3 regions of the Bradyrhizobium zhanjiangense genome follow, and region 1 is predicted to be linked to each of the others. Evidence: predicted binding sites of a transcription regulator. Region 1 holds the regulator's gene; each other region holds the start of a gene.

Region 1 (10,129 bases):
GAAGATCAGCCACAGCGCCAGCCCGCGGAACAGATCGAGCCGGAGCTCGCGCTCGCCGATGGCCGGCAGCGTGATGGCCGGCGCGGCGGCCCGCGGCTTGGTGCCTGCGGGTTTGGCACCCGCGGTTCCCGCGATCGTCGATCCCGTCACTTGGTCGGCAATGGTCATCGGGGGCCAAAACCCTTCCGCAAATCGCGACGTGCAATGGAGTTTACCGGTCCGGCCGTCGTCTCGCAAAGCGGCCAGATCACATAAGGGTGTCTTCCCTTGGGGGAGTCCTTCCCCGCGAATTCTGGCGGGACGATGTCGCCAAAGCCGCCTCCAGGGTTTGGTTCCCCGGGCGGATTTCGGTATGATGGCATCATGTACCGCGCCGTGACCCGCCAGATCGAAGTGACCGTCGAGCCGAACTTTGTTCCGGAGCAGTCGTCGGCCGACCGCTCCCGCTATTTCTGGTCCTACACCATCGTCATCACCAATTCCGGCGACGAGACCGTGCAGCTGAAGACGCGGCACTGGATCATCACCGATGCCTCCGGCCGCCAGCAGGAGGTGAAGGGCGAGGGCGTCGTCGGCGAGCAGCCGATCCTGGCTCCCGGCGAGCGCTTCGAATATACCTCCGGCGTACCGCTCACGACCGCCTCCGGCTTCATGACCGGCCGCTACCAGATGGTCAGCGAAAGCGGCGAGCGCTTCGAGATCGACGTGCCGACGTTCTCGCTGGACAGCCCGGACTACAAGCGGGTGTTGAATTAGGGGCGGTGCGGCGACGCCCACCGCTGTCATGCCCCGCCACCGGGTCTCGCCTTCGGCGAGCCCGATGACAGGCTCCGGCGAGTACGCCGCGGCCTATCGGTTCAATCAGCGCCGTCTCAGAGTACTGGATCGCCCGGTCAGGTGTTCAGGCCGGGCGATGACAGCGAGAATGAGGCGCGAGCGTGCCCCAAACTCGTCATTGCGAGGAGCCCTTGCGACGAAGCAATCCAGACTGACACCGCGGATGCATTTCTGGATTGCTTCGCTGCGCTCGCAATGACGGGAAATGGAGGCCTACGCGTTCTCCACGCCCGCCTCGTGCGGCGTGAACTGGTAGACCGACGAGCAGAACTCGCAGGTCACCACGACCTTGTCGTCCTTGACCATCGCGGCGCGATCGTCGGACGAGAAGCTCTTCAGCATGGACGCCACCGCATCGCGCGAGCAGGAGCATTGTGCCTTCAGGACCTGTGGATTGAACACGCGCACGCCGCGCTCGTGAAACAGGCGGAACAGCAGCCGCTCACCGGACAGCTCGGGATCGATCAGCTCGACGTCCTCGACGGTCTCGATCAACGAGCGCGCCTCGACCCAGGCGTCGTCTTCCGCGACGCTGTGCACCTCGGTGCCTTCGGGCGCGTTGCCGGGATGCAAATCGGCCTGCCGCGCGCGCTCCGGCGCCTTCGGCAAAAACTGCATCAGCATGCCGCCGGCGCGCCAGCGATGCTTGCCGCCATCGCTACTGCGCCATTCCTCGCCGACCGCGAGGCGCACGCGCGTCGGGATCTGCTCGGAGCGCAGGAAATATTCGTGGGCGGCCTCTTCGAGGCCGCCGCCGTCGAGCGCGACCAGGCCCTGGTAACGGCTCATGTCGGGGCCCTGGTCGATGGTCATGGCGAGATGGCCGCGGCCGAGCAGCGTCCCTGAATCCCTGGCGTCACCGAGGCGCGCAGCATCGAAGCGCGCATAGGCGCGCAGGCGATCCGGCGCCATGTAGTCGACGACCAGGAACGATACCGGACCGTCGGTCTGGGCTTGAAGGATGAAGCGGCCCTCGAATTTCAGCGCCGAGCCGAGCAACGTCGTCAGCACGATGGCCTCGCCGAGCAGCTTGCCGACGGGAGCGGGATAATCGTGCTTGGTGAGGATGTCATCGAGCGCCGGGCCGAGCCGCACCAGGCGGCCACGCACGTCGAGCGCATCGACCTCGTAGGGCAGCACGGCGTCATCGATCGGAACTGCTGATGGCGCGCGAACCGGGCCTTCTAGCCCGGTTTTCATGTCAGGGGATTGGAAAACCATGGCGCTCTATCTGGGGTCGGAGGTGAGGGATTGGAAGGGGTGCGAGGCGGCGTGTTCCGGATGCAGCTATGAGTGCACACGATCCTGCAAATTCGGTGCCGTCCTGGCGAAAGCCAGGACGACGATCCAGATCCGCCCCGCCTACTTCACCGCGTCAAAGCACCAGGCCAGAATGCCCTTCTGCGCGTGCAGGCGGTTTTCGGCCTCGTCGAACACGACCGATTGCGGGCCGTCGATCACGTCATCGGTGACCTCTTCGCCGCGGTGGGCGGGCAGGCAGTGCATGAACAGCGCATCGGACTTGGCCAACGACATCAGCTTGGCATTGACCTGGTACGGCTTGAGCACGTTGTGACGGTGCTCGCCCTCCTTGTCGCCCATCGACACCCAGGTGTCGGTGACGACGCAGTCGGCACCGCGCACGGCGGCCTCCGGATCGGTGCCGAGCACGATCGGCGCATTGGTCGTCTTGATCCAGTCGCGCATCGCCTTTTTCGGGGCGAGCTCCGGCGGCGTTGCGACGTTGAGCTGGAATTTGAAGCGCTCGGCGGCGTGGGCCCAGGACGCCAGCACGTTGTTGTCGTCACCGGTCCAGGCCACCGTCTTGCCCTCGATCGGACCGCGATGCTCCTCGTAGGTCATGAGGTCGGCCATCACCTGGCAAGGGTGTGAACGGCGCGTCAGGCCGTTGATGACGGGCACGGTCGCATAGGCCGCAAGCTCCAGCAGCGCCTCGTGATTGAGGATGCGGATCATGATGGCGTCGACATAGCGCGACAGCACACGCGCGGTGTCGGCGATGGTCTCGCCGCGGCCGAGCTGCATTTCGGCACCGGTGAGCATGATGGGCTCGCCGCCGAGCTGGCGCATGGCGACGTCGAACGACACTCGCGTCCGCGTCGAGGGGCGCTCGAAGATCATCGCCAGCGTCTTGCCTTCGAGCGGCCTGACCGGCTGATGCGCCTTCTGCTTCGCCTTCATGGCGGAGGATGCGGCGAGCATGCGCTTGAGCTCCGACAGCGGGAGCTCGTTGATGTCGAGGAAGTGCTTTGGCGACTTGCTCATCAGCTTGCCGCCCGCTTGGTCTGACCGGACGAGATCGCCGTGCAGGCGCGCTCGAGCCGCCCGATGCTGTCCTCGATCTCGGCTTCGGTGACGATCAGAGGCGGCAGGAAGCGCACGACATTATCGCCGGCGCCGACGGTGAGCAGCTTTTCGTGGCGCAAGGCGGCAACGAGATCACCCGAAGGCACGACCGCCTTGATGCCGATCAGGAGACCCTCGCCACGCACTTCGCTGACGACATCAGGATGGCGATCGATCACGGAGGCGAGCTTCTGCTTGAGCAGCAGCGACATCTTCTGCACGTGGTCGAAGAAGCCGGGCTTGAGCATGACGTCGAGCACGGCGTTCGCAGCGGAAATCGCGAGCGGATTGCCGCCGAAGGTCGAGCCGTGCGAGCCGGGTGTCATGCCGGAGGCCGCTTCCGCGGTCGCAAGGCAAGCACCGATCGGGAAGCCGCCACCGAGCGCCTTCGCCAGCGACATCACGTCGGGCGTGACGCCGAAACGGCGATGCGCGAACAGATCGCCGGTGCGGCCCATGCCGGTCTGCACCTCGTCGAACGCGAGCAACAGGCCCTTCTCGTCGCAGAGCTGACGCAGCGCCTTGAGGAAGGCGGGTGTCGACGAACGCACACCGCCCTCGCCCTGGATCGGCTCGATCAGGATGCCGGCGGTCTGCGGACCGATCGCCTTCTTCACGGCCTCGATATCGCCATGCGGGACCTGGTCGAAGCCGTCCATCGGCGGGCCGAAACCTTCGAGATATTTTGCCGAGCCCGTCGCAGCCAGCGTCGCCAGCGTGCGGCCGTGGAAGGCACCCTCGAAGGTGATCATGCGATAGCGATCGGGATGGCCCTTTGCGGCGTGATAGCGCCGCACGACCTTGATCACGCATTCCAGCGCTTCAGCGCCGGAATTGCAGAAGAACACGAAGTCGGCGAAGCTTTCGCTGCACAGGCGCGCCGCCAGTTTCTCACCGTCCGGGCTTTGGAACAGGTTCGACATGTGCCAGAGCTTGGTCGCCTGCTCCTGCAATGCCTTGACCAGCGCGGGATGAGCATGGCCGAGCGCGTTCACCGCAACGCCCGACGTGAAATCGAGATAGCGATCGCCATTGGTCGCGATCAGCCAACAGCCTTCGCCGCGCTCGAAACCAAGGTCGGCCCTGGCGAAAACGGGAAGCAGATGCGGCGCGGCGCTGTTGGTCATGACCATCACTTGGATGTTGCATTTGAATGTTGAGACCTGCCTGGCGTGCCTTGCGCAGCGCACCATTGATCGGTCCGGAAAACGAAACGTGCCGCCTTTTAAGGGCGGCACGCGCCACTATCTTATGCCTGGCAAGACCGGTGTCAATGCCGCCTGGAAAGCCTCGCGAAACGCTGAATCCGTAGTCTTGCGGTGCCGATTTTGCGGGGTTTTCACCACGGAACATGTGGAAGCGAGTCGGCGGACTCTTGCGCGGGAGTCACGCCATATTGTAGCGTTTGGCCTGTCAGATACGACATCTCGTGCAGCGGTTCTGATCCTCTAAGTCCTCATGTACCGGCGTAAACGTTCGGGCGTCAGTAGCGCGCCCGGCGAGCCTTAAGGGATTCTGGCGGCACGGGTTTTTCAAGGCTTAGGCATTCGCTGTGAGGCCCCAGGATGGTGGCGCGCAGCGAGGGAAAGGGTGCAATGACGGTTTTGACCTGGTCCGACGATCGCGTCGAGCAGCTGAAAAAGCTCTGGGAGGCCGGACTTTCGGCCAGCCAGATCGCGGCCGAGCTCGGCAATGTGACCCGCAATGCCGTGATCGGCAAAGTGCACAGGCTCGGCCTGTCGGGCCGCGCCAAGAGCCCATCTTCGGCCGCGCCGCGGCCGCGCAAGGCGCGCCCAGCACAGCACATGATGCGGGTGACCCGGCCGATCTCGCGCGGCAACACCGCGCTGGCGCAGGCCTTCGAGGTCGAGGTGGAGGCCGAACCGGTCACCTACGACAACGTGGTGCCAATGAGCCAGCGGCTGTCGCTGCTGGAATTGAACGAGGCAACCTGCCACTGGCCGGTCGGCGATCCATCGAGCCCGGATTTCTTCTTCTGCGGCGGCAGGGCGCTGTCCGGCCTGCCCTACTGTGCCCAGCACTCGCGCGTGGCGTATCAGCCGGCCGCGGATCGGCGGCGGGCGCCGGCCAAGCCGAGCACGCGGTGAGTTTGTTCTGAGACCAGAAATGAGCCGTCGTGCGATCGCGGCTCTACAAATCCGATGTCGTCCCGGACAAGCGCGCCTCAAGCGCGCGTAGATCCGGGACCCACAGCCACCGCAAGCTGTGGCTACGGGGACTCGGAGTTACCTTTTTAGCGCAACAATCACTCCCTGTGGCTATGGGTCCCGGATCTGCGCTTACGCTTGTCCGGGACGACAGTGAGAGTGTGGCAGCCGCCTGCTAGAGCATCCGCCGAGCTGAATGAATCGAAAGGGATTCCCAAATCAGCTGTGAGGTGATTCAAACTGCCTGCCGGGGCTGGAGGCCGGCGGGCATGTCGAAGGCTCTTTCGCTGGATCTTCGAGTTAGGGTTCTGGCCGCGGTGAAGGCGGGGGCATCGCACCGCGAGGCAGGTGAACGGTTTGGGGTGAGCGCGGCAAGCGTGAGCCGGTGGGGAATGCGCGAGCGCCAGCAGGGTGATGCACGCCCGAAGGCGCTCGGTGGAGACCGCAGGTCCGGCCGCATCGAGGCGCACAAGGAGACGATCCTTGCGATGCTGAAGGCGACGCCGGATGTCTCGATCGAGGAGCTGCGCCGGAGCCTGGCCCAAAAGGGGCTGGTGTTCGGCGAAGGCACACTCCGTCGCTTCCTGATGCGGCACGGCATCACGCGCAAAAAAAGACCGCACACGCCAGCGAGCAGGACCGGCCGGACGTCGTAAAGCGGCGCCAGGATTGGCTCGAGGGCCAGCCTGCGCTTGATCCCAAGCGCCTCGTCTTCATCGATGAGACCTGGGCTTCGACCAATATGGCCCGCCGCTACGGCCGCTGTCCGCGTGGAGAGCGGCTGAAGGTCGGGATCCCCACGGCCATTGGAAGACCACGACCTTCGTGGCCGGAATCACCTCCAGCGGCATCATCGCCCCCTGGGTCCTCGACGGACCGATCAATCGCGACGCCTTCGAAGTCTATGTCGAGAAGGTTCTCATCCCCGACCTTCCGCCAGGCGCCATCGTCGTCATGGACAACCTGTCCAGCCACAAGGGACCAAGGATCCGCCAGATGATCGAAGCTGCGGGTGCAAGCCTGCTCTACCTGCCTCCCTACAGCCCCGACTTCAATCCGATCGAGAATGCCTTCGCCAAGCTCAAGGCACTCTTGCGTCAGGCCGCAGAACGAACCGTCGACGGCCTCTGGAGCGCGATTGGTCGCATCATTGATCGCTTCACATCAATGGAATGCCGCAACTACTTCATCGCCGCAGGATACGCTGCAACATGATCGGCGGATGCTCTAAAGCAACACCGCCTAACTTACGTCTGCTCCGCCTTTGCAAACCGATCATCCAGCGCATAGCCGGCGCCGCGGACGGTGCGGATCGGGTCCTGCTCGCGGCCGAGATTGAGCAGCTTGCGCAGGCGGCCGATATGGACGTCGACGGTGCGCTCGTCGATATAGATGTCGCGGCCCCAGACGCTGTCGAGCAGCTGCTCGCGCGAGAACACGCGGCCGGGATGCTCCAGGAAGAACTCCAGCAGGCGATATTCGGTCGGGCCGAGATCGATCGGCCGGCCAGAGCGCGCCACGCGGCGCTTGTCGCGATCGAGCTCGATGTCGCCATAGGCGAGCACGGTGGCGAGCCGCTCCGGGCTTGCCCGTCGCAAGAGCCCCTTCACGCGCGCGAGCAGCTCCGGCACCGAGAACGGCTTGACGATGTAGTCGTCGGCGCCGGTCGCAAGACCCCGCACCCGCTCGCTCTCCTCGCCGCGCGCGGTGAGCATGATGATCGGGAGTTGCTTGGTCTCGGGACGGGTGCGCAGCCGCCGGCACAGCTCGATGCCTGATAGTCCCGGCAGCATCCAGTCGAGCACGATCAGATCGGGGATGTGTTCCTTGAGGCGGGTGTCGGCGTCGTCGCCGCGCATCACCGTCTCCACGTCATAGCCGTCGCCTTCGAGGTTGTAACGGAGAAGCTCGGTGAGAGCTTCCTCGTCCTCAACCACCATGATGCGTGCGCCCATGTTGTCGTCGCTCCCTAGGTATTCGGTACCGTCGTGGCGAAGGTCGTCATGTCGCCCTTCGGCCGCTTGTCGGTGATCGCCTGACCCTCGATCATGTAGAACACTGTTTCGGCGATGTTGGTGGCGTGGTCACCGATCCGCTCGATGTTCTTGGCGCAGAACATCAGATGGATGCAGAACGAGATGTTGCGCGGATCCTCCATCATGTAGGTGAGGAGCTCGCGGAACAGCGAGGTGCAGATGGCGTCGACTTCCTCGTCGCCCTTCCACACCGCCATTGCCGCCGGCAGATCATGCGCGGCATAGGCGTCCAGCACCGACTTGACCTGCTGCTGCACGAGGTCGGTCATGTGCTCCAGGCCGCGGAACAGTTTTAGCGGATGGAAGTCCGTCTCCAGCGCCGCAACGCGCTTGCCCATGTTCTTGGCGAGGTCGCCGATGCGCTCGAGATCGGTGGCGACGCGCATGGCGCCGACGATCTCGCGCAGATCCACCGCCATCGGCTGGCGGCGGGCGATGGTGAGCACGGCGCGCTCCTCGATGCGTTTCTGCAGCGCGTCGAGCTCGGCGTCGGTGGTGACGACGCGCTGGCCGAGCGCGACGTCGCGGCGGATCAGCGCGTCGACGGAATCGACGATCATGCGCTCGGCGATGCCGCCCATCTCGGCGACCAGGCGGGTGAGCTCCTGGAGGTCGGTGTCGAAGGCCTTTGCGGTATGTTCAGTACCCATTTCCCGTCTCCTCAGCCGAACCGGCCGGTGATGTAATCCTGCGTACGCCGGTCGCTCGGCGACGTGAAGATCTTGCTGGTGTCGTCGAACTCGATCAGTTCGCCGAGATACATGAAGGCGGTCTTGTCGGAGACGCGCGCCGCCTGCTGCATGTTGTGGGTGACGATCGCGATCGTGTAGTTCTCGGACAGTTCCTGGATCAGCTCCTCGACCTTGGCGGTCGAGATCGGATCGAGCGCCGAGCAGGGCTCGTCGAACAAGATCACTTCAGGCCGCACCGCGACCGTGCGGGCGATGCAGAGGCGCTGCTGCTGGCCGCCGGAGAGCGACAGGCCCGAGGCGTTGAGCTTGTCCTTGACCTCGTTCCACAGCGCGCCGCCGCGCAGCGCCTTCTCGACCCGGTCGTCCATCTCGGACTTCGAGATCTTCTCGTAGAGGCGGATGCCGAAGGCGATGTTCTCGTAGATCGTCATCGGGAACGGTGTCGGCTTCTGGAACACCATGCCGACGCGGGCGCGCAGCAGATTGAGGTCGAGCTTGGGATCGAGGATGTTGGTCTGGTCGAGCATCAGCTGACCGGTCACGCGCTGGCCCGGATAGAGGTCGTACATCCGGTTGAAGATGCGCAGCAGGGTCGACTTGCCGCAGCCCGACGGGCCGATGAAGGCCGTGACGCGGTTGGTGCCGAGCGTCAGGTTGATGTTCTTCAGCGCGTGATGCTCGCCGTAATAGAAGTTGAGGTTGCGCACCATCACCTTGGCGGGCGCTTCCGGCAGCGGATGCGAGGCCAGGTGACCGTTGGAACTCACGGATACGGACAGGTCGGTCATTTTGCGGTCCTCTCGGCGCCGAGGATGCGGGCGCCAATGTTCAGGGCAAGCACGGTGAGCGTGATCAGCAGTGCGCCGCTCCAGGCGAGCTGCTTCCAATAGGCGTAGGGGCTCTGCACGAAATTGTTGATGGTCACGGGCAGGTTGGCCATCGTCTTGTTCAGGCCGAGGCTGAAGAACTGGTTCGACAGCGCGGTGAACAGCAGCGGCGCGGTCTCGCCCGCGACGCGGGCGGTGGCGAGCAGCACGCCGGTGATGAGGCCGGAGCGCGCGGCGCGGTAGGCGATGCGCTTGATCACCAGTGAGCGCGGCAGGCCGAGCGCGGAGGCCGCCTCGCGCAGCGCGTTCGGCACCAGAAGCAGCATGTCCTCGGTGGTGCGCAGCACCACCGGGATGACGATCACGGCGAGCGCGAGGCTACCGGCGATCGCCGAGAAGCCGCGCATCGGCACCACAACGGCGCCGTAGATGAACAGGCCGATGATGATCGAGGGCGCCGACAACAGGATGTCGTTGATGAAGCGGATCACCGAAGTCAGCTTGTCGTTGCGGCCGTATTCGGCGAGATAGGTGCCGGCGAACAGGCCGAGCGGCGCGCCGATGCCGACGCCGAGCACGGTCATGATCAGCGAGCCGACGATGGCGTTGAGCAGGCCGCCTTCGGACGCGCCGGGCGGCGGCGTGTTCTCAGTGAAGACCTGGAGGTTCAGGCCGCTAAGGCCGTTGTAGAGCAGCGTGATCAGGATCAGTGCGAGCCAGGTGACGCCGAAGACGGCGGCGGCGATGCAGAGCCCGCGGATGACGACGTCGGTGCGGCGGCGGCGTGCGTAAATCGGGTTCATGTCACTTCCCCGCCTTCTGTTCCAGGCGCAGCAGCATCAGCCGCGCGGCCGCGAGCACGAAGAAGGTCAGCACGAACAGGAGCAGGCCGAGCAGGATCAGGCCGGACTGGTGCAGGCCGTCACTCTCGGCGAACTCGGAGGCGATCGCCGCCGAGATCGTGGTGCCCGGCGCGAAGATCGACGAGGAGATCCGGAACGAGTTGCCGATGATGAAAGTCACCGCCATGGTCTCGCCGAGCGCACGGCCTAGCGCCAGCATGACGCCGCCGATGATGCCGACCCGGGTGTAGGGGATCACCACGCTGCGGACGACTTCCCAAGTGGTGCAGCCGACGCCGTAGGCGGCCTCTTTCAGCACCGGCGGCACCGTCTTGAACACGTCGACCGAGATCGAGGTGA
Region 2 (10,129 bases), 2.7 Mb from region 1:
TGCGAATACAAGCCGCGCACCACGACGCTGGAAGGACTCTCGTGGCACGCGGCGCAGACGTTCGAGACGTGAGAGCGTAGCCACAGCGACGGTGCACTCCCTCTCCCGCTTGCGGGAGAGGGCCGGGGTGAGGGGTTCTCCCCGCGATGGGGTTCGTGCATCGAGAATCCCCAAGCGGATAGAACCCTCACCCGGCGCTCCGCGCCGACCTCTTCCGCAAGCACCGACCGCAGAGATGATATTTCGCTAATTCAACTGAGAGAGATGGATATGACCAACATCGGCTTCATCGGACTTGGCACCATGGGACGGCCGATGGCCGGCCATCTCCTGGCGGCGGGCCATCGCGTTTTCCTGCATGATGCCGCGCCGGTCGCGCCCGATCTGATCGCGGCCGGTGGCGTCGCGTGCAAATCCAGCAAGCAGGTCGCCGAAGAGGCGGAGGCGGTCATCATCATGGTGCCGGACACGCCGCATGTGGAAGCCGTGTTGTTCGGCAAGGACGGTGTGGCGAGCGGCATCTCCAAGGGCAAGATCGTTGTCGACATGAGCTCGATCTCGCCGCTGGCAACGAAGGAGTTCGCCAAGAAGATCGAGGCGCTCGGTGCGGATTATTTGGACGCGCCAGTGTCAGGTGGCGAGGTCGGCGCCAAGGCGGCGAGCCTCACCATCATGGTCGGCGGGCCCGAGCGGGCCTTCAACACCATGAAGCCGGTGTTCGACAAGATGGGCAAGAACGTCACCAGGGTCGGGGCCAATGGCGACGGGCAGACGACGAAGGTCGCCAACCAGATCATCGTCGCGCTGACGATCGAGGCGGTGAGCGAGGCGCTGTTGTTTGCGTCGAAAGCCGGCGCGGATCCGGCGCTGGTGCGGCAGGCGCTGATGGGCGGTTTTGCATCATCGCGGATTCTCGAAGTGCATGGCGAGCGCATGGTGAAGCGCAATTTCGATCCCGGCTTCCGCATCGAGCTGCACCAGAAGGATCTCAACCTCGCGCTCGAAGGCGCGCGTGCCCTCGGTCTCTCGCTGCCGAGCACGGCGGTGGCGCAGCAATTGTTCTCGTCCTGCACAGCTCATGGCGGCAAGGCCTGGGATCATTCGGCGATGGTGCGGGCGCTGGAACTAATGGCGGGGCACGAGATCGCCGTGGCCTAGTCTGTTACCGGCTAACAGTGTCCAGAATTGACGCGTCCTTGGCCGTCGGGGAACCGGAACAATGCTCCGGCCCCGCGGTTGAAGGCGCATAACAATCACTGGAGACGTAAGGACATGAAAACCCGTCTTGCGATTACGTTGGCTGCTGCGTCGCTGCTGGCGTCGAGCGCAGCCTTTGCTCAGTCGACGACCGCCCAAGGCGCTGCGGAAGGCGCGCGTGCGGGTGGCGACATCGGCGGGCCGGTCGGCGCGATAGTCGGCGGCACCGTCGGTGCGGCCGTTGGCGCAGGTTTGGAAATTCCGAATGCGGTTTTGGGCGGAATCCCGCGCGATGATTCAGTGGTGATCCGCGAGCGCGTCGTGGTTGGCGAGCCGCTGCCGCCGACCGTGGTGCTGCGTCCTGTGCCGAATTACACGGAGTATCGCTACGCGGTCGTGAACGATCGCCGCGTGATCGTCGAGCCGCGCACGCGCCGTGTCGTCAAGATCATCGACTGATCTGCGCAAGCTGCGCGCTGATAAAATGGGCCCTGCGGAGCGTCACTCCGCGGGGCCTTCGCTCGTCAGGATCGAATTTGCGCGAAGCCGGGCGGTGGCCCAATCGGCGGCGGCCGCGAGCGCAAAGCCGAGGCAAGCCGTGAGCGCGTCGACCAGAAAATCCTCCAGCCGTGCATGGCGCCCGGGTGCCCAAAATTGCATCAGTTCGAGGACGCCGATCAGTACGACCGCGGCCGCTGCGGTCAGTAGGCGTCGCTGCCGATAGGCAAGGCCGAAGGCCAGTCCCACCAGGATGAAGGCGAGCGCATGTTCGCCGTCCTGGCCGAAGTCGGAATGCGGCCGCAGGCCGGGGGGACCAAGGGTTGCGAATGTGACGGCGGCCGCGAGCAGCCAGGCAAATGAACGAACCAAAAGGGACATCCGGCTCGCTTAGCACAGATTTGCACCGGGCCGTATAGTCCCGCTATCAGATCGACGTGTAGTTAATGACGAAATATTAAAGTGGCTCGCGCACGCCGAGGCCGTGCATGAAGCGTTCCCGTATCTGCACGGGGTCGCGCCGGGTGGTGCCGACGCCCGGCTTGTCGTCGATCCGGACCGCGATCAGGCTCGGCTCGGCAGCCGCCATCGCATTCTCGACCAGGCGCTCGAAATCCTCCTCGTCCGCGGCCCAGGCGCTGTTGGCGAGGCCGGACCCGACGGCGATGGCGACGATGTCGGCGACATCAGCGGCCGGTGTCGGTTGCGCGCCGGTAATTTGGTAGATGCCATTGTCCATCACGATCATCGTGAGGTTCTTCGGCTTCAGGGCTGCAATCGTCGAGAGTGCGCCGAGCTGCATCAGCAGCGAGCCGTCGCCTTCCAGCGCGAAGACGCGGCGGTCGGGCTGCGCCAGCGCCACCCCGAGCCCGATCGGGAAGGCGAGGCCCATGCTGCCCAGCATGTAAAAATTCTGCGGGCGGTGGCCGGCGGCCCAGAGATCGAAATTGGTGTTGCCGATGCCGCCGATCACCGCTTCCTCGTTCCCAAGCTTGGCGATCAGGCGCGAAGTGACGTCGAAACGGTTCATCACCTTGGTGTTGCGCGCATTCAGATTTGAGCTCATTTGGCCGGCCTCACTTGTCGAACACCTTGCCCCCGGTGAGCAGCGGGCTCAGGATCAGCGCCACCGGCGCCTGCGTGGTGACGGCCTGCTTGATCGAGCGGTCCGTGATGAATTCGAGCTCGTCGAGCCGGGTGATGGTGTGATGCTCCAGCGCCAGCGAGTCCAGGACCGGGCGCATGGTGCGGCAGACCAGCGACTGGCCGTAGTTGAACTCGCCGAGCGTGCCGCGCTCGGACACGAACATGATCAGTGGAATCTGGTAGGGCACTGCGAGCGAGGCCAATACGTTGGCGAGCGTCGCAAAACCCGAGGTCTGCATCAGCACCGCGCCGCGGCGGCCGCCCATCCAGGCGCCCGAGACGATGCCGACCGCCTCCTCCTCGCGGGCGGTGGCAAAGGTGGTGAAGAAGGGATCGGCGTGCAGGTTCCGGATCAGCGGTGTCAGCACCCGATCGGGCACGTAAGGGATGAGGCTGATCTCGTTCCGCTTCAGGGTTTGCAGGACGATGTCATGCCAGCTTCTTTCGCCGGCCCCGTGCGTCGCCTGCGGCGAGGTCTGCTGCTCCGCAATCGCCATTGCGTTCTCCCTTGAGCCGCGTTGTATGCTTATTGGTCTTCGGCCGTCGCGGCGCTCCGCTGAACTTGACGCAGCGGGCGGGATTGTCAACATGTCCAAGCCGGCACCGTGATCTGCGCCAGACGGCCTGCCGTGGCCGGCACCGCCATGTCATAAGTGCGGCAACGAAAAAGTGGGAGGAAGCACGGAGGGGGCGCGCGCCGCGCTGGCCTTGCTGATCCCGGAGAGCCGGAAGGGTCCTGATGTCGGTCAACAGCAAGCGTGTCGTCTACTCCAATTATTTGGCCAATCCGATCTATATCGACATCCTCAAGGCGCGGTCCGACGTCCGGCTCGATCGCATCGAGAACGGCAGCTCCGAAGAGGTCTATGCGCCGCTCCTCGGCGCTACCCATGTCTACCAGGTCGGCGCCGCCCGCGACGAGCTCGCCCCGCATTTCCATGTCGATGCCGCTTTCCTGAAGTGCGCGCCGAATTTGCTGCTCGTCTCCAGCAACGGCGCCGGCTTCGACCCGGTCGACGTCGAGGCCTGCACAGCCGCCGGCGTCGTGGTCGTCAATCAGTCCGGCGGCAACGCCCATTCGGTCGCCGAGCATGCGCTGGCGATGATGTTGACGCTGTCCAAGCGCATCATCCAGTCGGACCGCAGGCTGCGCCGCGAGCGCGACGTCAACCGCAACGAGCTCGTGGGCAACGAGGTCGAGCACAAGACCGTCGGCATCATCGGGCTCGGCAATGTCGGCCGCCGCATCGCCGCGCTGTGCAAGGGCCTGCTCGGCATGAAAGTGCTGGCCTATGATCCCTATCTGTCGGCCGAGGTGATGGCCGAGCGGGGCGGGGAGAAGGTCGAACTCGACGAGCTCCTGCGCCGCGCCGATTTCGTCTCGATCTCCTGTCCGCTCAACAAGGGCAGCCGCAACATGATCAGCGTGCGTGAATTCGCGCTGATGCAGCCGCATGCCTATTTCATCACCACGGCGCGCGGCTTCATCCACGACGAGGACGCGCTGCTCCAGGCGTTGCGCGACAAGCGCATCGCCGGCGCTGGTCTCGACGTCTGGTCCAAGGAACCGCCGCCGCCGGAGCATCCGCTGCTCCAGCTCGACAACGTGCTGGCGAGCCCCCATACCGCCGGCGTGACGATCGAGGCGCGCCAGAACATGGGCCGCATCGCCGCCGAGCAGGTGCTGGATGTCCTGGACGGCAAGCGCCCGCCGCGCATCATCAATCCCGAGGTCTGGCCGCACTATGCGGAGCGCTTCAAGCAGGCGTTCGGCGTGACGCCGGGATAGGACAGCTACCCTCTCTTCCTCGTCATTCCGGGCTCGGCCCTGCGAGCCGCCCCGGAATGACGGAGCGAAGAAAACAGCGTCCCGACCTTGATCCGCGTCAAAATCTCCTTTCCCTGTCCGGCCTAAATGGGATTAGAGTGCCGCCGGGGCTGACCGGGGGCACCAGGAGGTCCCATGTCAACTTATGTCGTCAGGTTCATGAAGGACGTGCTCGGTCAGTACGGCCGGCAGATCGAGGTCTGCCAGGGGACGCTCGAGATCGACGCCGCTGACGAGGACGAGGCCAAGGAGCGGGCCAAGGCGAAGTTCTGCAAGGATCAAGCCTTGCATCATTGGTCCCTGCATGCCGACCGCATCCAGGTCAGACCGGCCGATTTTCCGTCGTGAAAGCCTACCGGCCGGGCGCCGTGATGGGCGGAGGTGCTGTCGTGCCTGCGCCGAGCGACCGCTGCACCATCACGGTATCGGACCAGCGGCCGTGGCGATAGGCGACGCCGCAGAGCAGGCCGGCGCGCGCGAAGCCGAACTTCTCGTGCAGCGCCAGCGAGGGCGCGTTGTCGGCATCGATATAGCCGATCATCTGGCGGAATCCGGCCGCCGCACAGGCATCGATCAGTTCCTGGAGCAGCAGCCGTCCGATCCCGCGGGCGAGATGCCTGTGGTGGACGTAGATGGAATGCTTGGCGGTGTAGCGATAGGCCGGCCGTTTGCGGAACAGCACGGCATAGGCATAGCCGACCACTTCGCCGCGAGAGGTCGCGACCAGATGCGGCAGGCGGGTCTGCTTCAGGTTCTTGCGTCGGTCGCGCAGATCGTCCGGCTCGGGCGCGCCGGTTCCCTCGACATCGCGCGGCACGCCATTGCGGACGTGATCGCGGTAGATCGCCAGCATCGCCTCGACATCGCTTTCGCGTGAGGCGCGGATCCGGACCTGTTCGTCACCTGTGTGCGCGATCGCTGTTTCGTTCATCGGCACCTACTCGGCAACGACATAAGTATAGAGCCCGATGCGGCCGTTCGCATCGATCTCCTTGTAGACGCCTTGGATTTCGACATCGAATCCTGGGAACGTGTTGAAGCAGGTCTCGAACATCCTGAGATAGTCGATCATGGGCTTGGCTCGTTCCGTAAGCCTTTCGCCCGGAACGATGGTGGCGATGCCGGGCGGATAGACCACGAAGGGCGTGGTGGCGATGCGGCCCGCGATCGCTTCGATCGGCAGATAATCGACGTCGTTGCGGAACAGATAGCGCGCGGCTTCGCGGGGCGGCATCGCTATCTCAGGCATGTGCTCGGGCATGAACTGCCGCGCCTGGAGCGCGCTGACATCGGCGGCGCGGAAGAAGCGGTGCATCTCGCCACAGAGGTCGCGCAGTCGCACGCCGGCATAGCGCGCCTGCCGCCGCTGGTTGAACTCGGGGATGACGTCGGCCAGAAGCGCGTTGTCGTCGTGCAGCTTCTTGAACGCGACGAGGCCGGAGATCAACGTGCCGGCCTTGCTGGCCTCGACGCCGGGCGTGAGCAGGAAGAGCAGGGAGTTGAGGTCGTTCTTCTCGGGGACGATGCGGTTCTCGCGCAGATATTGCGCGACGACCGGTGCGGGGATGCCGTGCTCGGCATAGGCGCCGGTGCTGCGGTCGAAACCAGGCGTCAGCAGCGTCAGCTTGTTCGGGTCGGTCATGGCAAAGCCTTCGGTGAGGCCGGGGAAACCATGCCAGGTGCTGTCGGGGGAGAGCTGCCACAGCGCGGGATTGGTGGCGAGCTCGTCGGTCGAGAGCGTTTCCCACGCGACGTTGTGCGCAGCGCCAGGGCGGCTGACATCGGGAATGGCGACGCGATCCGGGACGAACGGCTCGAAGAACCAGCGTCGGTCCGGATTCTGCTCCTTCTCCTCGAACTCCCGGCGCATCGCGCGGATCTTCTTGCGCAGCTCGATGCCGAGGCGGATCGTGTCGTCCCACAGCACTTCGCCGGAGCGGCCCTTCATCATCTGTGCGCCGACGTCGAGCGAGGCGAACAGCGGATAGAACGGTGACGTGGACGCGTGCTGCATGAAGCTCTCGTTGAAGCGGCGGTGCTCGACGCGCCGCTTCTGGCCGCGGATATGGCGGTCCTTGATGTGGATTTGGGATGCCTGCGAAAAGCTTGCGAGCTGCTTGTGGGTCGACTGCGTCGCGATGATGCCGGGCGCCTCGGGCGGAAGGTTGGCCAGGCCCATGGCGAAGCGGCCTGCATAGAGCGGGTGGAATTTCATGAAGCCGGCCCAGGCCTCGTCGAACAGGATGTACTCGCAGAGATGGCCGATCCGTTTCAGGATCATGTCGGCGCTGTGGATCGAGCCGTCATAGGTGCACTGCTCGACCACGGCGACGCGGAACGGCCGCTCCTTGCGCCAGGCGTCCTTGTCGGTGACCAGCGGGTGATTGCGGATCGTCTCGCGCAAGGCCTTCTCATCGAGCATGTCCCAGCGCATCGGTCCGATCAGGCCCCAGGCGTTGCGGATGGTCGGCACGTAGACCGGGACACCGCCATTGATCATCAGTGCGCCGTGATGGGCGGCCTTGTGGTTGTTGCGATCGAACAGCACGAGGTCGCCGTCAGTGACGAGCGCGCCGAGCGCGACCTTGTTCGAGGTCGAGGTGCCGTTGAGCACGAAATAAGTCTTCTCCGCGCCGAAGATCTGGGCGGCTTCCTTCTGCGCCTTCAGCGCGGGCCCTTCATGGGTGAGGAGGTCGCCGAGATCGAGCACGGAATTGTCGAGGTCGTCGCGGAACACGGACTCGCCGAGATGCTCGACGAAGACGCGCCCGATCGGGCTGCGGTTGTAGAACACACCGCCATTGTGCCCCGGACAGGTCCAGAGCTGGTTGCCTTCCTCGGCATAGTCGACCAGCGCACCGAAGAACGGCGTCTTCAGCGTCTCGGCATATTGCTTCAGCCGGCTGATCAGGTTCTTGGCGATGAAGGTCGGCGTCTCCTCCGACAGGAAGACATAACCGTCGATGAAATCGAGCACTTCGACCGGCAAATCCTCGAACCGCTTGCGACGGATCAAGAGGATGATGGGGAAATCGAGGCCCCGGCGCCGCATCAGATTGATCAGCGCCGAGGTCCTGCCCTCGAGGCCCTTCTTGCCCCAGTCCACCACCATGCAGCCGATCGCGGCATCGGTCTGCACCGCCATCTCGGCATCCTCCAGCTTGCGGGCTCGGACCACCTCGAAGCCGGAGCGCTGGATCTCCTCTATGATCTGATTGAAACGGACGCCTTCGAGATCGTCGGCGTCGAATACAGGTGCGGCGAACAGGAAGTTGAAGCGCTTGAAATAGTCCATGTCGGGTCCCGAATGTGCGAGAGATACAGCTCTCGGCACATTCGATGACAGCTGGATGACAGGAGCGAGACCGGCCTGCGGCGCCTAAACTCGATCCGTCATCCTGAGGCGCGAGTGATGGGGCGCGGAGCGTCCCATCGGGAAGCCTCGAAGGATGAACGGCCGGGATGCAGCGGCTGGGCTGTTGTCGCCCTTCGAGGCCGATATGCGGTGCGTCCGCACCGCATATCGGCACCTCAGGGTGACGATCATCTATTCGGGCTCGTGTGGAGATACTCGTCGCAAACAGCACGACGACGCGCCCGCTCAGTCGATCAGCTTGTCCAGCGTGATCGGGAAGCGCCGGATGCGCTTGCCGGTGGCATGATAGACGGCGTTCGCAATCGCCGCAGGCACGCCGACGATGCCGATCTCGCCGAGGCCCTTGACGCCGAGCCTGTTGATCCGGTCGTCGGGCTCGTCGACGAAAATGACGTCGATGTCGTGAATGTCGGCATTCACGGGAATGTGGTACTCGGCGATATTCGCGTTCATGATGCGGCCGAAGCGGTGATCCATCACCGTCTCCTCGTGCAGCGCCATTCCGATTCCCCAGACCACGCCGCCCATGATCTGGCTGCGGCCCGTCTTGGTGTTCAGGATGCGCCCGGCGGCGACCGCGCTCACGACCCGCGCGACGCGGATGACGCCGAGCTGCTCGTCGATCTTCACCTCGGCGAAAACCGCCGAATGCGTGTTGCGGGCATGCGACTTGTCCTCGGCGAACTCGTTGAGCTTCTGCTTCTCGATCCGCTCGAGCTTGCCATGGTGCATTGCATCAGCGATCGAGATGGCGCGGCTCCTGTCGCCGGCCTTGGCGATAGTTCCGTCGACGAGAATGAGGTCCGGCGCATCGACGCCGCCGAGTGGCGAGGCAGGCATCGCCTTGGCGTGACGCGCGAGCTCCCGGCGAATCTCCTCGGCCGCTCCTAACACGGCGTGCGCGCTCGAGGCGGCCATCCACGAGCCGCCTTCCACCGGCGCCTGCGGCAGGGTCGAGTCCGCGAGCTTGACGCTGATGTTCTCGATCGGCAGGCCGAGCGCATCGGCCGCTACTTGCGACACGATGGTGTAGGTGCCGGTGCCGATATCAGATGCGGCACAGGAGACCTCGGCATGGCCGTTCGACGTCAGAACGATGCGGACGGCGACCGGCATCTGCAGCGCCTCCCAGACGCCTGTCGCCATGCCCCAGCCGACAAGGTCGTTGCCGTCGCGCATGGAGCGCGGCGCGGGATTGCGCCGGGCCCAGCCGAAGGCTTCTGCACCCCTGGCGTAGCATGCGCGCAACTGCTTGCTGGTGTAGGGCAGATCCCCGCTCTGGTCGAGATCCGAGTAGCACTTCAGCCGCAGCTCGATCGGGTCGAGCTTGAGCGCGACGGCCAATTCGTCCATGGCGCATTCGAGCGCGCAGACGCCTGATGCCGCGCCCGGCGCGCGCATGTCGCAGGGGGTGGCGACGTCGAGGTTGACGAGCTTATGGGAGAGGCGGCTGTTGTGGCTCTTGTAGAGCTGCTCCCCCCAGCCGGTATCGTTGCGCGAGAAATCCTCAAACCGCGAGGTGACGGCAATGGCTTCGTGGGTGACGGCATCGAGCGTGCCGTCAGGCTTTGCGCCGAGCGCAACGTGCTCGATGGTCATGGGACGGTAGCCCAAGCCGTACATCTGCTGCCGTGTCAGGACGACACGGACAGATCGTTTCAGTGCAAGCGCGCCAAGCGTTGCCAAGACCACCTGGTATTGCGGCCGCAGACCGGAGCCGAAGGCACCGCCGACATAGGGCGAGAGCACGCGGATGTCGTCCGGCTTCTTTCCGAAAACGCTGCAGAGAAACTTCTGGACGTTCTGGACGCCTTGGGTCTTGTCATAAACTGTAAGCCTGCCGTTGCCGTCCCAGATGGCCGTCGTCGCATACAGCTCCATTGGGTTGTGATGCTCGCTCGGAATGACATAGTCCGCCTCGTGATGGACGGCCGCCCGCGTCAGCGCTGCTGCCGCGTCACCGCGTGGCTTGTGCGGCTGATCCACTTTGGCAGCCTTGCCGCGTTCGGATTCGAGATCGGTCGCAAACGCCTCCTGCTTGTATTCAACGCGAACGCGGGTTGCGGCGAATTTGGCGGTTTCCC
Region 3 (10,129 bases), 520 kb from region 1:
GCTGGCCGTGCTGTTGTTCGCGGCCGTCAGCGCGACGGACTACGTGTTCACGCTGTCGCTGGCCGGGCTCGTCTTCGCCATCGTCCTTCTGGTCATCCTGTTCGGCACGGTATTCGCTGCGGTTCATCATGCCGAGGTGATCGCGGAGCGGGTCGGCGAACCCTATGGCACGCTGGTGCTGACGCTGTCGGTGACCATCATCGAGGTGGCTCTGATCACCACGATCATGCTGGGCGACAAGCCCGCGCCGGAACTGGCGCGCGACACCGTGTTCGCCGTGGTCATGATCGTCTGCAACGGCCTCGTCGGGCTCTGCATCTTCATCGGCGGCCTGCGCTATCGCGAGCAGGGCTTTCAGCTGTCCGGCGCCAACGTCTATCTCAGCGTGCTGTTCGCCCTTGCGACCATCACGCTGATTCTGCCGAACTATACCACCACCACGCCCGGGCCGGTCTATTCGGCGGTTCAGCTCGGCTTCGTCGACGTGGTCACGCTCGCGCTGTACGGGGTGTTTCTCTACACCCAGACCGTCCTGCACAAGGATTACTTCGTTCACGAGCGAGCGGACGGCGGCAGCGGTGGAGCGCTTCTATCGGGCCGGATGTTGGTGCTCAGCGTCGTGCTGCTGCTGATTGCGCTACTGGCGGTCGTGCTGCTCGCCAAGAAGTTTTCGCTGGTGGTCGACGCCGTCGCGGCCAAGATCGGTGCGCCGCCGGCCTTTACCGGACTTCTGGTCGCCCTCCTGATCCTGATGCCGGAAGGCGTCGCGGCCGTTTCGGCGGCCCGCAGGAACGACCTCCAGAAGAGCATCAACCTTGCGCTCGGGTCGTCGCTGGCCACCATCGGGCTGACCATCCCGGCCGTCGGCGTTGCCACCTACGCGCTCGACAAGGAGCTCGAGCTCGGCCTCAACGCCCAGGGCAGCGTGCTTTTGCTCCTGACCTTCTTCCTGAGCATGCTGACCTTCGGCACGGGCAGGACCAACGTCCTGTTCGGACTGGTCCATATGGTGGTATTTGCCGTCTACGTGTTCATGGTCTTCGTGCCCTGAGGCGCGATAAGGAGAGTTCCCGATGCTTGCCGCCAGGTCCGAGGTTCAGGTCGACAACGAGCAGGTTCGTGTGACCGAGTGGCGGCTTGCGCCGGGGAGCGCCACCGGGCATCACACCCACGGCATGGATTATGTGATTGTTCCCGTGGTGGCGGGGGAAATGACCATCGTGGCGCCCGGCGGCGAGAGGTCCAAGGCGCAGCTTGCGGCCGGCAAATCCTATTTCCGCAAGGCCGGCGTCCAGCATGACGTACTTAACGAAACCTCAACCGAGATCGTGTTCCTTGAAATCGAGCTAAAACCGTAAGTTTGCGTTACTGTTTGCCATCGATCCGTCGCAGTTGATCCCTCACAATGCCCCAAAGTTCCCGCATCAGATCGCGCGGGGAGTGGCCGAGAAATGCTGAAATACCTCGCTAAAATCTCGATGGATATCTTCCCCTCGGTGCTCGCGACGATCATCGGGGCTTACATCGTTAATCACTACATCAATGCCAAGCCCGCGCCTGATGCTCCTGCGACCGTGGTCGCGCCTGCGAAGACTGGCAGTGAGGGCAAGCCGGCGGACACTGCCAACCTTCCCGCACCCGGCGTCAAGGCCAAGGGTGTCTCCGAGAAGAGCGTTTCCGAGAAGAACGTGACGGACAAGGCGGCGGCCGAGAAGCCTGCCGATCATCAGCCGGCTGCCGAGACCAAGGCCGCAGACGTGGCTCCCGCCGAGACCGGCCCGCGCGGCCGCACCCCCGCACGCGAGAAGGCGGTCGCCAAGTCCGCCCCTGCGGCTGCCGCCCCGGTGGTGGAGGCCAATTCGGCCCCGGCTGCAGCTTCGCCGGCCGCGACCTCCGACGCCAATGACCTCGTGCGCGCCGCGATCGAGCGTCTGCGCAAATCGCCTGAGGGCAAGGCCGCTGAGGCCAAATCGGCCGAGACCAAATCTTCCGAAACCAAGCCCGCTGAAAGGCCGGCGGAGCCTGCTGTGCGAGAAGCCGCCCGCATCCCGGAGGCCCCGCGTGTGATCACCGCGGAGCCGTCCCCGGTGCGTCCGCTGCCGCCGCCGATCACGGTGTCGACGCCGTCATCCGAGGCCTATGGCAATGGCGGCTCATCGCCGGTCAACCCGCCTTATACGGCCTCGGTCGGCAATGACGACCCGAATCGGGTGACGCCGCCGGCTGATATTCCTGTGCCGGTGATCGCACCCCCGCTCGATCTGCGTGCCGACGCCGGCGCGACCACGACCATGCAGCGGCCGAAAACCAATGTCGCCGATGAAATGCTGTCCGGCATGAAATCGATGTTCCACGCCGTACTGCCGAAGCCCGCCACCCCCGATTAGGACGCCATCTGAGCCGCGCTGTCAGCCGCCGACGCGGGCGAGGCCGCTGCGGGCGGCATCGTCGCGTGGGCGAAGCGAGACCGCCTTGGTGTAGGACGCCGCTGCCTTGGCCCTGTCGCCCAGCCGCTCATAGGCCTGTCCGCGGGTGGTCCAGACCTGGGCGTTGTGCGGATCGGCCTCGGAGGCCTCGTCCAGATCGGCTGCGGCCTCCTTGACCTTGCCGAGCGCGAGATAGCTGGTGGCGCGGCCGAGCAGCGGCTCGGCCTTCTGCGGGTTGAGCCCACTCGCAGCACTGAAATCGGCAATGGCGAAATCGTGCTGGTTCTTGCTCTGATAGATCAAGGCACGGCCATAGAGCGCCTGCGCATTGTAGGGATCGAGCCCGACCGCACGATTGAACTCGTCGAGCGCAACTGCGGTCTCGCCTGACTTCGCCAGGGATTGGGCCTTTGCCGTGTGGGCCTGGGCTTCGCTGACATTGACGGCGCTGACCGCGCTTTCGGTGGCCGCGGTCGCCTTCGGCGCCTCCTGAGGCTTCTCCTTCTCTGGCATCAGCGATCCCAGATCGAAGGAGCAGCTGCACAGCGCAATCCCCATCAACGCCAGCACGAACGGCTGCTGCCAGATCTGGCGCAGCCGCGCCAAGCTGCGCTCGGGGAAAGGGGAGGCCATCTACGGTTCGCTCGCGCTAGAGCATGATCCGGAAAAGTGTGCAGCGGTTTTCCGAAAGAATCATGCTCAAACATCAAACCAAAGCGCGATGGCTTTCAATCCAATCTCATCGCGCTTTAGCGCCGCATCGGTAGTGCCCGCGTCCCAGAAGAAGGCACCGCTCACAAAACAATAACGCGGGCCAGGGGCCCGCGTTATCGAAAACTGAAGTCTCGCAAGATCCGGTAGATCAGCGCGGTCCGCGCGGACCCGCACCGGGGCCGCCACGACCACCGCGATCACCGCCGGGACCCGCGCCGAACACCGGCTTCGGCTTCATCGGCAGCAGGCCTTCGCGCTGCAGCTTCTTGCGGGCCAGCTTGCGCGCGCGGCGCACGGCTTCGGCCTTTTCGCGGGCCTTCTTCTCGGAGGGCTTCTCGTAATGGCCGCGGAGCTTCATCTCGCGGAAAATTCCCTCGCGCTGCATCTTCTTCTTCAGCGCCTTGAGGGCTTGATCGACATTGTTATCGCGAACGAGAACCTGCACGCGGCATCCTCTTCAGGTGGATCGGATTTGAATTCTGCTAAGTCAAAGGGGATGGCGAAACGCGCAAGCCCTTAACCTTGAGCGCGCGGATGTATCAGACAAAACTGCAGATGTCCACCGGCCAAGGGGGATTTTGGGCCAAGTTCGGCCATTAAATGCGGCGAAAATACCTCTGTGCGGCCCCGATTTGGGCGATTCGGTGCCAATGACGGGGCCGTTTCCGGAGCTTTGCTCCGGAAACTTGAAATCGGGGGTCCACACATGGATATGAAAAAATACGCCGCGGAAGCCATCGGCACCTTCTGGCTCACATTCGCAGGCTGCGGCAGCGCGGTCATTGCCGCCGGCTTTCCCCAGGTCGGCATCGGTCTCGTCGGTGTGTCCCTGGCGTTCGGGCTCAGCGTCGTCACCATGGCCTATGCGATCGGCCACATCTCGGGTTGCCATCTCAATCCGGCCGTCACGGTCGGCCTTGCCGCCGGCGGGCGCTTCCCGGCCGGCCAGATCCTGCCCTATGTGATCGCCCAGGTGGCGGGCGCGATCGTTGCCGCGTGGCTGCTCTATGTCATCGCGAGCGGGGCGCCCGGATTCGACGTCACCAAGGGCTTCGCGTCCAACGGCTATGACGCGCATTCGCCCGGCCAGTACAGCATGATCGTGTGCTTCCTCACCGAGGTGGTGATGACCATGATGTTCCTGTTCATCATCATGGGCGCCACCCATGGCCGTGCGCCCGCGGGCTTCGCGCCGCTCGCGATCGGGCTCGCGCTGGTGATGATCCATCTCGTCAGCATCCCCGTCACCAACACCTCGGTGAACCCGGCGCGCAGCACCGGTCCCGCGCTGTTCGTCGGCGGCTGGGCGCTGTCGCAGCTCTGGCTGTTCTGGGTCGCGCCATTGATCGGCGGCGCGCTGGGCGGGGTGATCTACCGCTGGCTCAGCGAGGAGCCCACAGGCATCGTCGCAGGCGTGAAGACCGCGTAATCGCTAGAGCATGATCCGGAAAAGTGTGCAGCGGTTTTCCGGGAAGATCATGCTCAAACAATAACCTAAAGCGCGATGACGATTCATCCTGATCTTATTGCGCTTTAAGGGCATCGCAGCGGTTGCTGTGGTCCCCTCACTTGCCTTTCGTCGGCCTGACTTCGGTGATGTGTCCCATCTTGCGGCCGGGGCGCGGCGTGCCTTTGCCGTAGATGTGCACCGTGGCGCCGGGAACGGTCAGCCACTTGTCGTAGTCCTTGATCTCGTCGCCGATCAGATTGGTCATGGTGACGACTTCGCCGTGGCGCACGGGCTTGCCGAGCGGCCAGCCGGCGATGGCGCGGATGTGCTGCTCGAATTGCGAGATGGATGCACCGTCAAGCGTCCAGTGTCCGGAATTGTGCACGCGCGGAGCGATCTCGTTGACCAGCACCTTCGGTCCGGTGCCATTGGCGAGCACGAACATCTCGACGGCGAGCACGCCGACATAGTCGAGCGCGGTCGCGATCTTGCCGGCGACGCTGCGCGCTTCCTCGGCGAGAGAATCCGGGATCGGCGCGGGCGCGCGCGATATCTTCAGAATGTGGTCGCGGTGCTCGTTCTCGGTGACGTCGAAACACTCGACCTGACCCGCGGCCGAGCGCGCGGCGATCACGGAGATCTCGCGCTCGAACGGCACGAAGGCCTCCAGGATCGCCGATTTGGTGGCGAGACTGGTCCACACCTTGGCGATGTCGTCGCCCTTGCGGATGATGGCCTGGCCCTTGCCGTCATAACCGAAGCGGCGGGTCTTCAGTACGGCCGGAAGACCGATTCGCGCGATCGCCTCGCGCAGCGAGGAAACGGAGGTCACGTCGGCATAGGCGGCGGTGCCGATGCCGAGCCGCGTCACGAAATCCTTCTCGGCCAGCCGGTCCTGGGTGGTCTCGAGGATCTTGCGGTTGGGCAGCACCGGGCGGCGCGCATCCAGCACCATCGCCGCGGCCGCCGGCACGTTCTCGAATTCGTAGGTGATGACGTCGACGTCGTTGGCGAACAGCTCGAGCGCCTCGACATCGGCATATTCGGCGCAGGTCGCATTTAGGACCACGTCGAAGGCCGGCGAATCCGGATCGGGCGAGAACATCTGGCAGCGCAGCCCGAGCCGCGCCGCAGCCATGGCCAGCATCCGGCCCAGTTGTCCGCCGCCGAGAATTCCGATGGTGTCACCGGGCTTCAGCTTCACCTGCCTGGCGTCGGTCACGCCTTGTCCTCCGGACGCTCGGCAACCGCCTCGGTCTGCGCTTTGCGCCAGGCGGCAAGGCGACCGGATAGGGCGGGGTCGGACAGCGCCAGCACGGAAGCCGCCAGTAGCGCCGCATTGATCGCGCCGGCCTTGCCGATGGCGAGGGTGCCGACCGGGATGCCGGCGGGCATCTGAACGATCGAATACAGCGAATCGAGGCCTTTGAGCGTCTTCGATTCGATGGGGACACCGAACACCGGCAGTTCCGTCAGCGACGCCGCCATGCCCGGCAGGTGCGCGGCGCCGCCGGCGCCGGCAATGATGACCTTGTAACCCGCCGCCTTGGCGCCCCTGGCGAAAGCGAACAGCCGATCGGGGGTGCGGTGTGCCGAAACGATGCGGGTGTCGGCGGCGACGCCGAGCGCGGCAAGCGTATCGGCGGCATGCCGCATCGTGTCCCAGTCCGACTGGCTTCCCATGATGATGGCGATCGGCGCGGTCATGACGTCAAATGTGCCCGGAAAACAGAAAGATAGGCCAGATTAAAGGTTCCGGCCGGCGGCTCGCAAGGCGGTGGCAAGGAGAAGGGAATGCACTATCCTGTCTTGGTGAATCCCCGCAAGCCTTCATTGAGCAGGATGCCCATGAAGAAACCAAAAAGGGCGAGTGCTGCGAAGGCCAAAACGGGCCGAAAGACCAGCGCCAGCCGCTCCAAAGCCGCTGCCAAGCGTCCGGCCAGGCCGGCGCGGCGCGAAACGCCGGCCGATGCCACGGAAACCATCAAGGCGACCATCCGCGGCTTGCGGAGCAAGCTCAAGGCGGCGGAGCGGCGGGTCGCGGAGCTCGAGGCGGCCGCTGACACCGATTTCCTGCTCGAGATTCCGAACCGGCGCGGTTTCGAGCGCGAGCTCAACCGTGCCATTGCCTACATGAAGCGCTACCGCGCCAGCGGTGCGCTGATCGTGCTCGACGTCGATCGGCTGAAGCCGATCAACGATTCCTTCGGACACGCCGCCGGCGACGAGGTGCTGAAGGCGATTGCCGCGACCCTGACGCGGCAGGTCCGCGCCTCGGATGTGGTCGGTCGTCTTGGCGGCGACGAGTTCGCGCTGCTGCTGTGGAATCTCAGCGAGACCGACGCCAAGGCGAAGGCCGCCATCCTCGAGCAGTCGATCGACGAATTGTCTTTCACGTTTCAGGGCCGGCACGTGGCTGCGGGCGCCTCCGCCGGCGTCGCGCTGCTGGGGGCGCAGTCCGACGCAGGCCGCGCCCTCGAGGAAGCCGATGCCGCCATGTATGTGCGCAAGGCGCACCGGCGTCACGAGCCACGGATCAGGCTCGCCAGCAGCTGATCCTACAGCGTGGCGAGATCTTGCGGCACATTGCCGAACTTGCGCAGCAGTGTGGCGTCGCCGAATTCGCCGGTCATGGGATCGCCGCTGCGGCTGAACGCGATCGCGCCGATGTGACCGGCACCGCGCGACAAGATTTCGGCGCGCCGCAACGCGGCCGCCGAACTCTGGCACTCCTCTGCGGCGCCAGCGACGGGCGATCCGTCAGCATCGATCAGGAAGGGCATTGCAACGTAGTAGGTCACATCCGACATGGCGTTGCTCCGATGTTGAACTCAGGCGGCGCTGCTCTTGCTCCGCATCTCGTTGGGCGAGGTCTCCGGAATGCAGCCGGCGGAAATCGCCGCCTGTAATTCCGCCAGCTCGGCTTCCAGATATTCATTAGCCATGATCAGCGCCTTGATGGTGCTGCGCAGATTGCCGTCGCACATCGCGATCGCCTGATCGCAGGCTTGTTCATAGTGGCTGTTGTCGAGAAGGGCGATTGCCGACATCTGCGTTGTCCTTCTGTCTTTCCTTGGCGTTTTCCCTTGGCATCTTCCCTTGGCCTGTCTGGAGCCGGGCGTCGCGAATGTTCCTATTTTGTTCTTTTTGAGTCAAGCGGATTCGGATACGGCGAGCCGCCGCGAACGATCGGCGGAGGGCTCAGGCGATGATGTCGGGCGTAATCTGGTCTTCGATGAACGCGATGCGATCGCGTAACAAGAGCTTACGCTTCTTCAACCGCTGTAACCGCAACAGGTCGGGCGCGGGCGATTGATGCAGTGCATCGATCGCCGCATCGAGATCTCGGTGTTCCTGCTGCAACCGGGTGAGCTCGACTTCGAGCTCACGCTCGTTTTCATTGGTCATGTCTGCGGTGGCCGAAAACCGATAGGCGTGAGATCTGGGCTGTGGATGCCCTGTGGAAATTATCGTCCTTGCGCGGCGTGACCGCAAGCGATCTGCGGCCATTGCCCGCCGATCTCCCGCAACATATTTCTGCGAGTCGCTGCGCCGCCGCGCAGGCGCATTGATATCATGGATTTTTCTCGCGTGGTTCCTTACTCACGCTTCGTTACATATGAATTTTCAAAAATGACGCCGCGACGACGGATACCCATCGACAGAACGAATCGGTGATGTACAGTCTCTCGTCCGGATCGAATCCTGAGGTTCAACCCTACCGAGGAGGTTTCGAATGACAATTCAGGCACATCTTGTTGAATTGGAACGGAAGCACAAACTTCTCGAAAACGAATTGCACGAAGCTCTCGTGCACCTTTCAACAGACGACCTGCAAATTGTTGAGTTGAAGCGCCGGAAGTTGATGGTCAAGGACCAGATCGAGCGTCTGAAGCAAGGCGACACGCTCCACTAGTGACCCCCGTAACAGCGTAGAGTTGATCGTACCCTTTCAAGCGGGGATGAGTGCCTTTGCGCTCACCCCTGCTGCGATGTGCGTCGTGCAAATTTGCGCGGCGCCTAGATGTCTGCGAGTTCGGCGACATGATCGGCGATCGCAAGCGACGACGTCAGTCCCGGCGATTCGATGCCGAACAGGTTGATCAAGCCTGCGACGCCGTGCTCGCGCGGGCCCTGCATCAGAAAATCCTGCGTGGCCACCGCCGGCGGCACGATCTTCGGGCGAATGCCTGAATAGCTCGGCATCAACGCCCCGTCGGGCAGCGTCGGCCAGTATTTGCGGATCGCGGGATAGAAGCGCTCCGCGCGTGACGGATCGACCTCGTAATTGATCGTCTCGATCCACTCGACGTCAGGGCCGAAGCGGGCCTGCCCTGCCATGTCCAGCGTCAGGTGCACCCCTAACCCGCCGGGCTCGGGCACCGGGTAGATCAGGTGCGAGAACGGCGCCCTTGCATTGCAGCTGAAGTAATTTCCCTTGGCAAGATAGGCCGGCGGAATCCGGTCCAGCGGCATGCCGTCGATGTTGCGCGCCACCGTCGTTGCCGAGAGCCCCGCAGCATTGACGAGCAGATCGCATTGCAGCGTCATCGGCGCCTCGCCGCCAGCCTCGATCTCGATGCCGCCGGCGGTTGCCTTGGCACGGACCAGTGGCGTGTGGAACGCGAAGGCGGCGCCAGCCTCCTCGGCTTCGCCGCGCAGCGAGAGCATGTAGGCGTGGCTGTCGATGATGCCGGTCGACGGCGACAGCAGCGCGGCGTCACAGGCGAGCGCCGGCTCCAGCGCGCGTGTGGCCTCGCCCGAAAGCAGCTGCATGTCGATCACGCCGTTGGCCTCGGCATGTGCCTTGATCGATTGCAGCTTCTCCGTCTCTTTCGCGCTGGTCGCGACGATCAGCTTGCCGCAATTTTTGTGCGGGATGCCGCGCTCGGCGCAGTAGCGGTAAAGCGCGTGCTTGCCGCCGACGCACATGCGCGCCATCCAGCTGCCGGCGCGGTAGTAGATGCCGGCATGGATCACCTCGCTGTTGCGTGAGGAGGTGATAGTGCCGATGGCCTCGGCTTCCTCGAGCACGATGACCTCGCGCCCGGCCTGCGCGAGCCGCCGAGCCACCGCGAGCCCGACCACGCCGGCTCCGATGACGACGCAATCGACTTTATCCATGGTCGTGCAGGACGTCCGCTGGAAGCGCCGGTGGCAGCGGCTCTGGAATCGAGGGCGCGCGGCCGTTCTCCGTTAAGGAAGCATTTATCATGTCAGGGCAATTGCCGTATTTCGCGTCAAATTTTTCCGTTGCACGTACAGGCGTTTACCCGATCCAAACCCGTGAAGCCAGACAATCCGACGTTGAAATCGCGGGTGGCTGATGGCTGAGAAGAACTGGCACGTGGGCAGCACGCTTCCGATCGCTGTGCAGGCCGTCCTGTGCCTGGCCGGCGCGGTCGCGCCCGCGCGCGCCTTTGCGCTGTCGGACAGCTTCACCGCTCCAGGTGATCTCGCCAAGCTCGATCCCAGCGTGATCTGGGAAGTCCTGATCGCGGGCATCGTCGTCTGCTCGTTCCTCGCCGCGATCGCGCTG

What was found. Region 1 encodes PhoB, which activates phosphate uptake and scavenging genes when phosphate is short. Its sites were predicted from a motif close to TGTCATNNANCTGTCAT; they were not measured.
Region 2: the regulator PhoB is predicted to act here: its motif matches at 8,009-8,025, upstream of XH85_RS31030 (Orn/Lys/Arg family decarboxylase).
Region 3: the regulator PhoB is predicted to act here: its motif matches at 8,224-8,240, upstream of XH85_RS41235 (YdcH family protein).

The regions. Positions count from the first base shown of each region.
Region 1 is NZ_CP022221.1:9,149,265-9,159,393, forward strand. Features, by position in the region: gene XH85_RS43735 (OpgC domain-containing protein) at 1-168, opposite strand, end outside; gene apaG (Co2+/Mg2+ efflux protein ApaG) at 364-756, shown strand; gene XH85_RS43745 (Hsp33 family molecular chaperone) at 1,051-2,058, opposite strand; gene argF (ornithine carbamoyltransferase) at 2,200-3,123, opposite strand; gene XH85_RS43755 (aspartate aminotransferase family protein) at 3,123-4,331, opposite strand; gene XH85_RS43760 (GcrA family cell cycle regulator) at 4,800-5,312, shown strand; partial or broken gene XH85_RS43765 (IS630 family transposase) at 5,642-6,587, shown strand; gene phoB (phosphate regulon transcriptional regulator PhoB) at 6,620-7,327, opposite strand; gene phoU (phosphate signaling complex protein PhoU) at 7,342-8,058, opposite strand; gene pstB (phosphate ABC transporter ATP-binding protein PstB) at 8,070-8,888, opposite strand; gene pstA (phosphate ABC transporter permease PstA) at 8,885-9,730, opposite strand; gene pstC (phosphate ABC transporter permease subunit PstC) at 9,732-10,129, opposite strand, start outside.
Region 2 is NZ_CP022221.1:6,445,367-6,455,495, reverse strand. Features, by position in the region: gene hyi (hydroxypyruvate isomerase) at 1-72, shown strand, start outside; gene XH85_RS31070 (2-hydroxy-3-oxopropionate reductase) at 256-1,158, shown strand; gene XH85_RS31065 (DUF1236 domain-containing protein) at 1,273-1,656, shown strand; gene XH85_RS31060 (VanZ family protein) at 1,699-2,076, opposite strand; gene XH85_RS31055 (thiamine pyrophosphate-dependent enzyme) at 2,153-2,761, opposite strand; gene XH85_RS31050 (thiamine pyrophosphate-binding protein) at 2,772-3,338, opposite strand; gene XH85_RS31045 (hydroxyacid dehydrogenase) at 3,581-4,630, shown strand; gene XH85_RS45450 (hypothetical protein) at 4,805-5,017, shown strand; gene XH85_RS31035 (GNAT family N-acetyltransferase) at 5,022-5,600, opposite strand; gene XH85_RS31030 (Orn/Lys/Arg family decarboxylase) at 5,607-7,964, opposite strand; gene XH85_RS31025 (xanthine dehydrogenase family protein molybdopterin-binding subunit) at 8,271-10,129, opposite strand, start outside.
Region 3 is NZ_CP022221.1:8,624,390-8,634,518, reverse strand. Features, by position in the region: gene XH85_RS41295 (calcium:cation antiporter) at 1-1,051, shown strand, start outside; gene XH85_RS41290 (cupin domain-containing protein) at 1,074-1,358, shown strand; gene XH85_RS41285 (hypothetical protein) at 1,452-2,387, shown strand; gene XH85_RS41280 (tetratricopeptide repeat protein) at 2,409-3,059, opposite strand; gene rpsU (30S ribosomal protein S21) at 3,289-3,585, opposite strand; gene aqpZ (aquaporin Z) at 3,847-4,569, shown strand; gene XH85_RS41265 (5-(carboxyamino)imidazole ribonucleotide synthase) at 4,706-5,812, opposite strand; gene purE (5-(carboxyamino)imidazole ribonucleotide mutase) at 5,809-6,297, opposite strand; gene XH85_RS41255 (GGDEF domain-containing protein) at 6,439-7,146, shown strand; gene XH85_RS41250 (hypothetical protein) at 7,149-7,400, opposite strand; gene XH85_RS41245 (hypothetical protein) at 7,422-7,640, opposite strand; gene XH85_RS41240 (YdcH family protein) at 7,792-7,998, opposite strand; gene XH85_RS41235 (YdcH family protein) at 8,327-8,506, shown strand; gene XH85_RS41230 (NAD(P)/FAD-dependent oxidoreductase) at 8,611-9,714, opposite strand; gene XH85_RS41225 (sensor domain-containing protein) at 9,917-10,129, shown strand, end outside.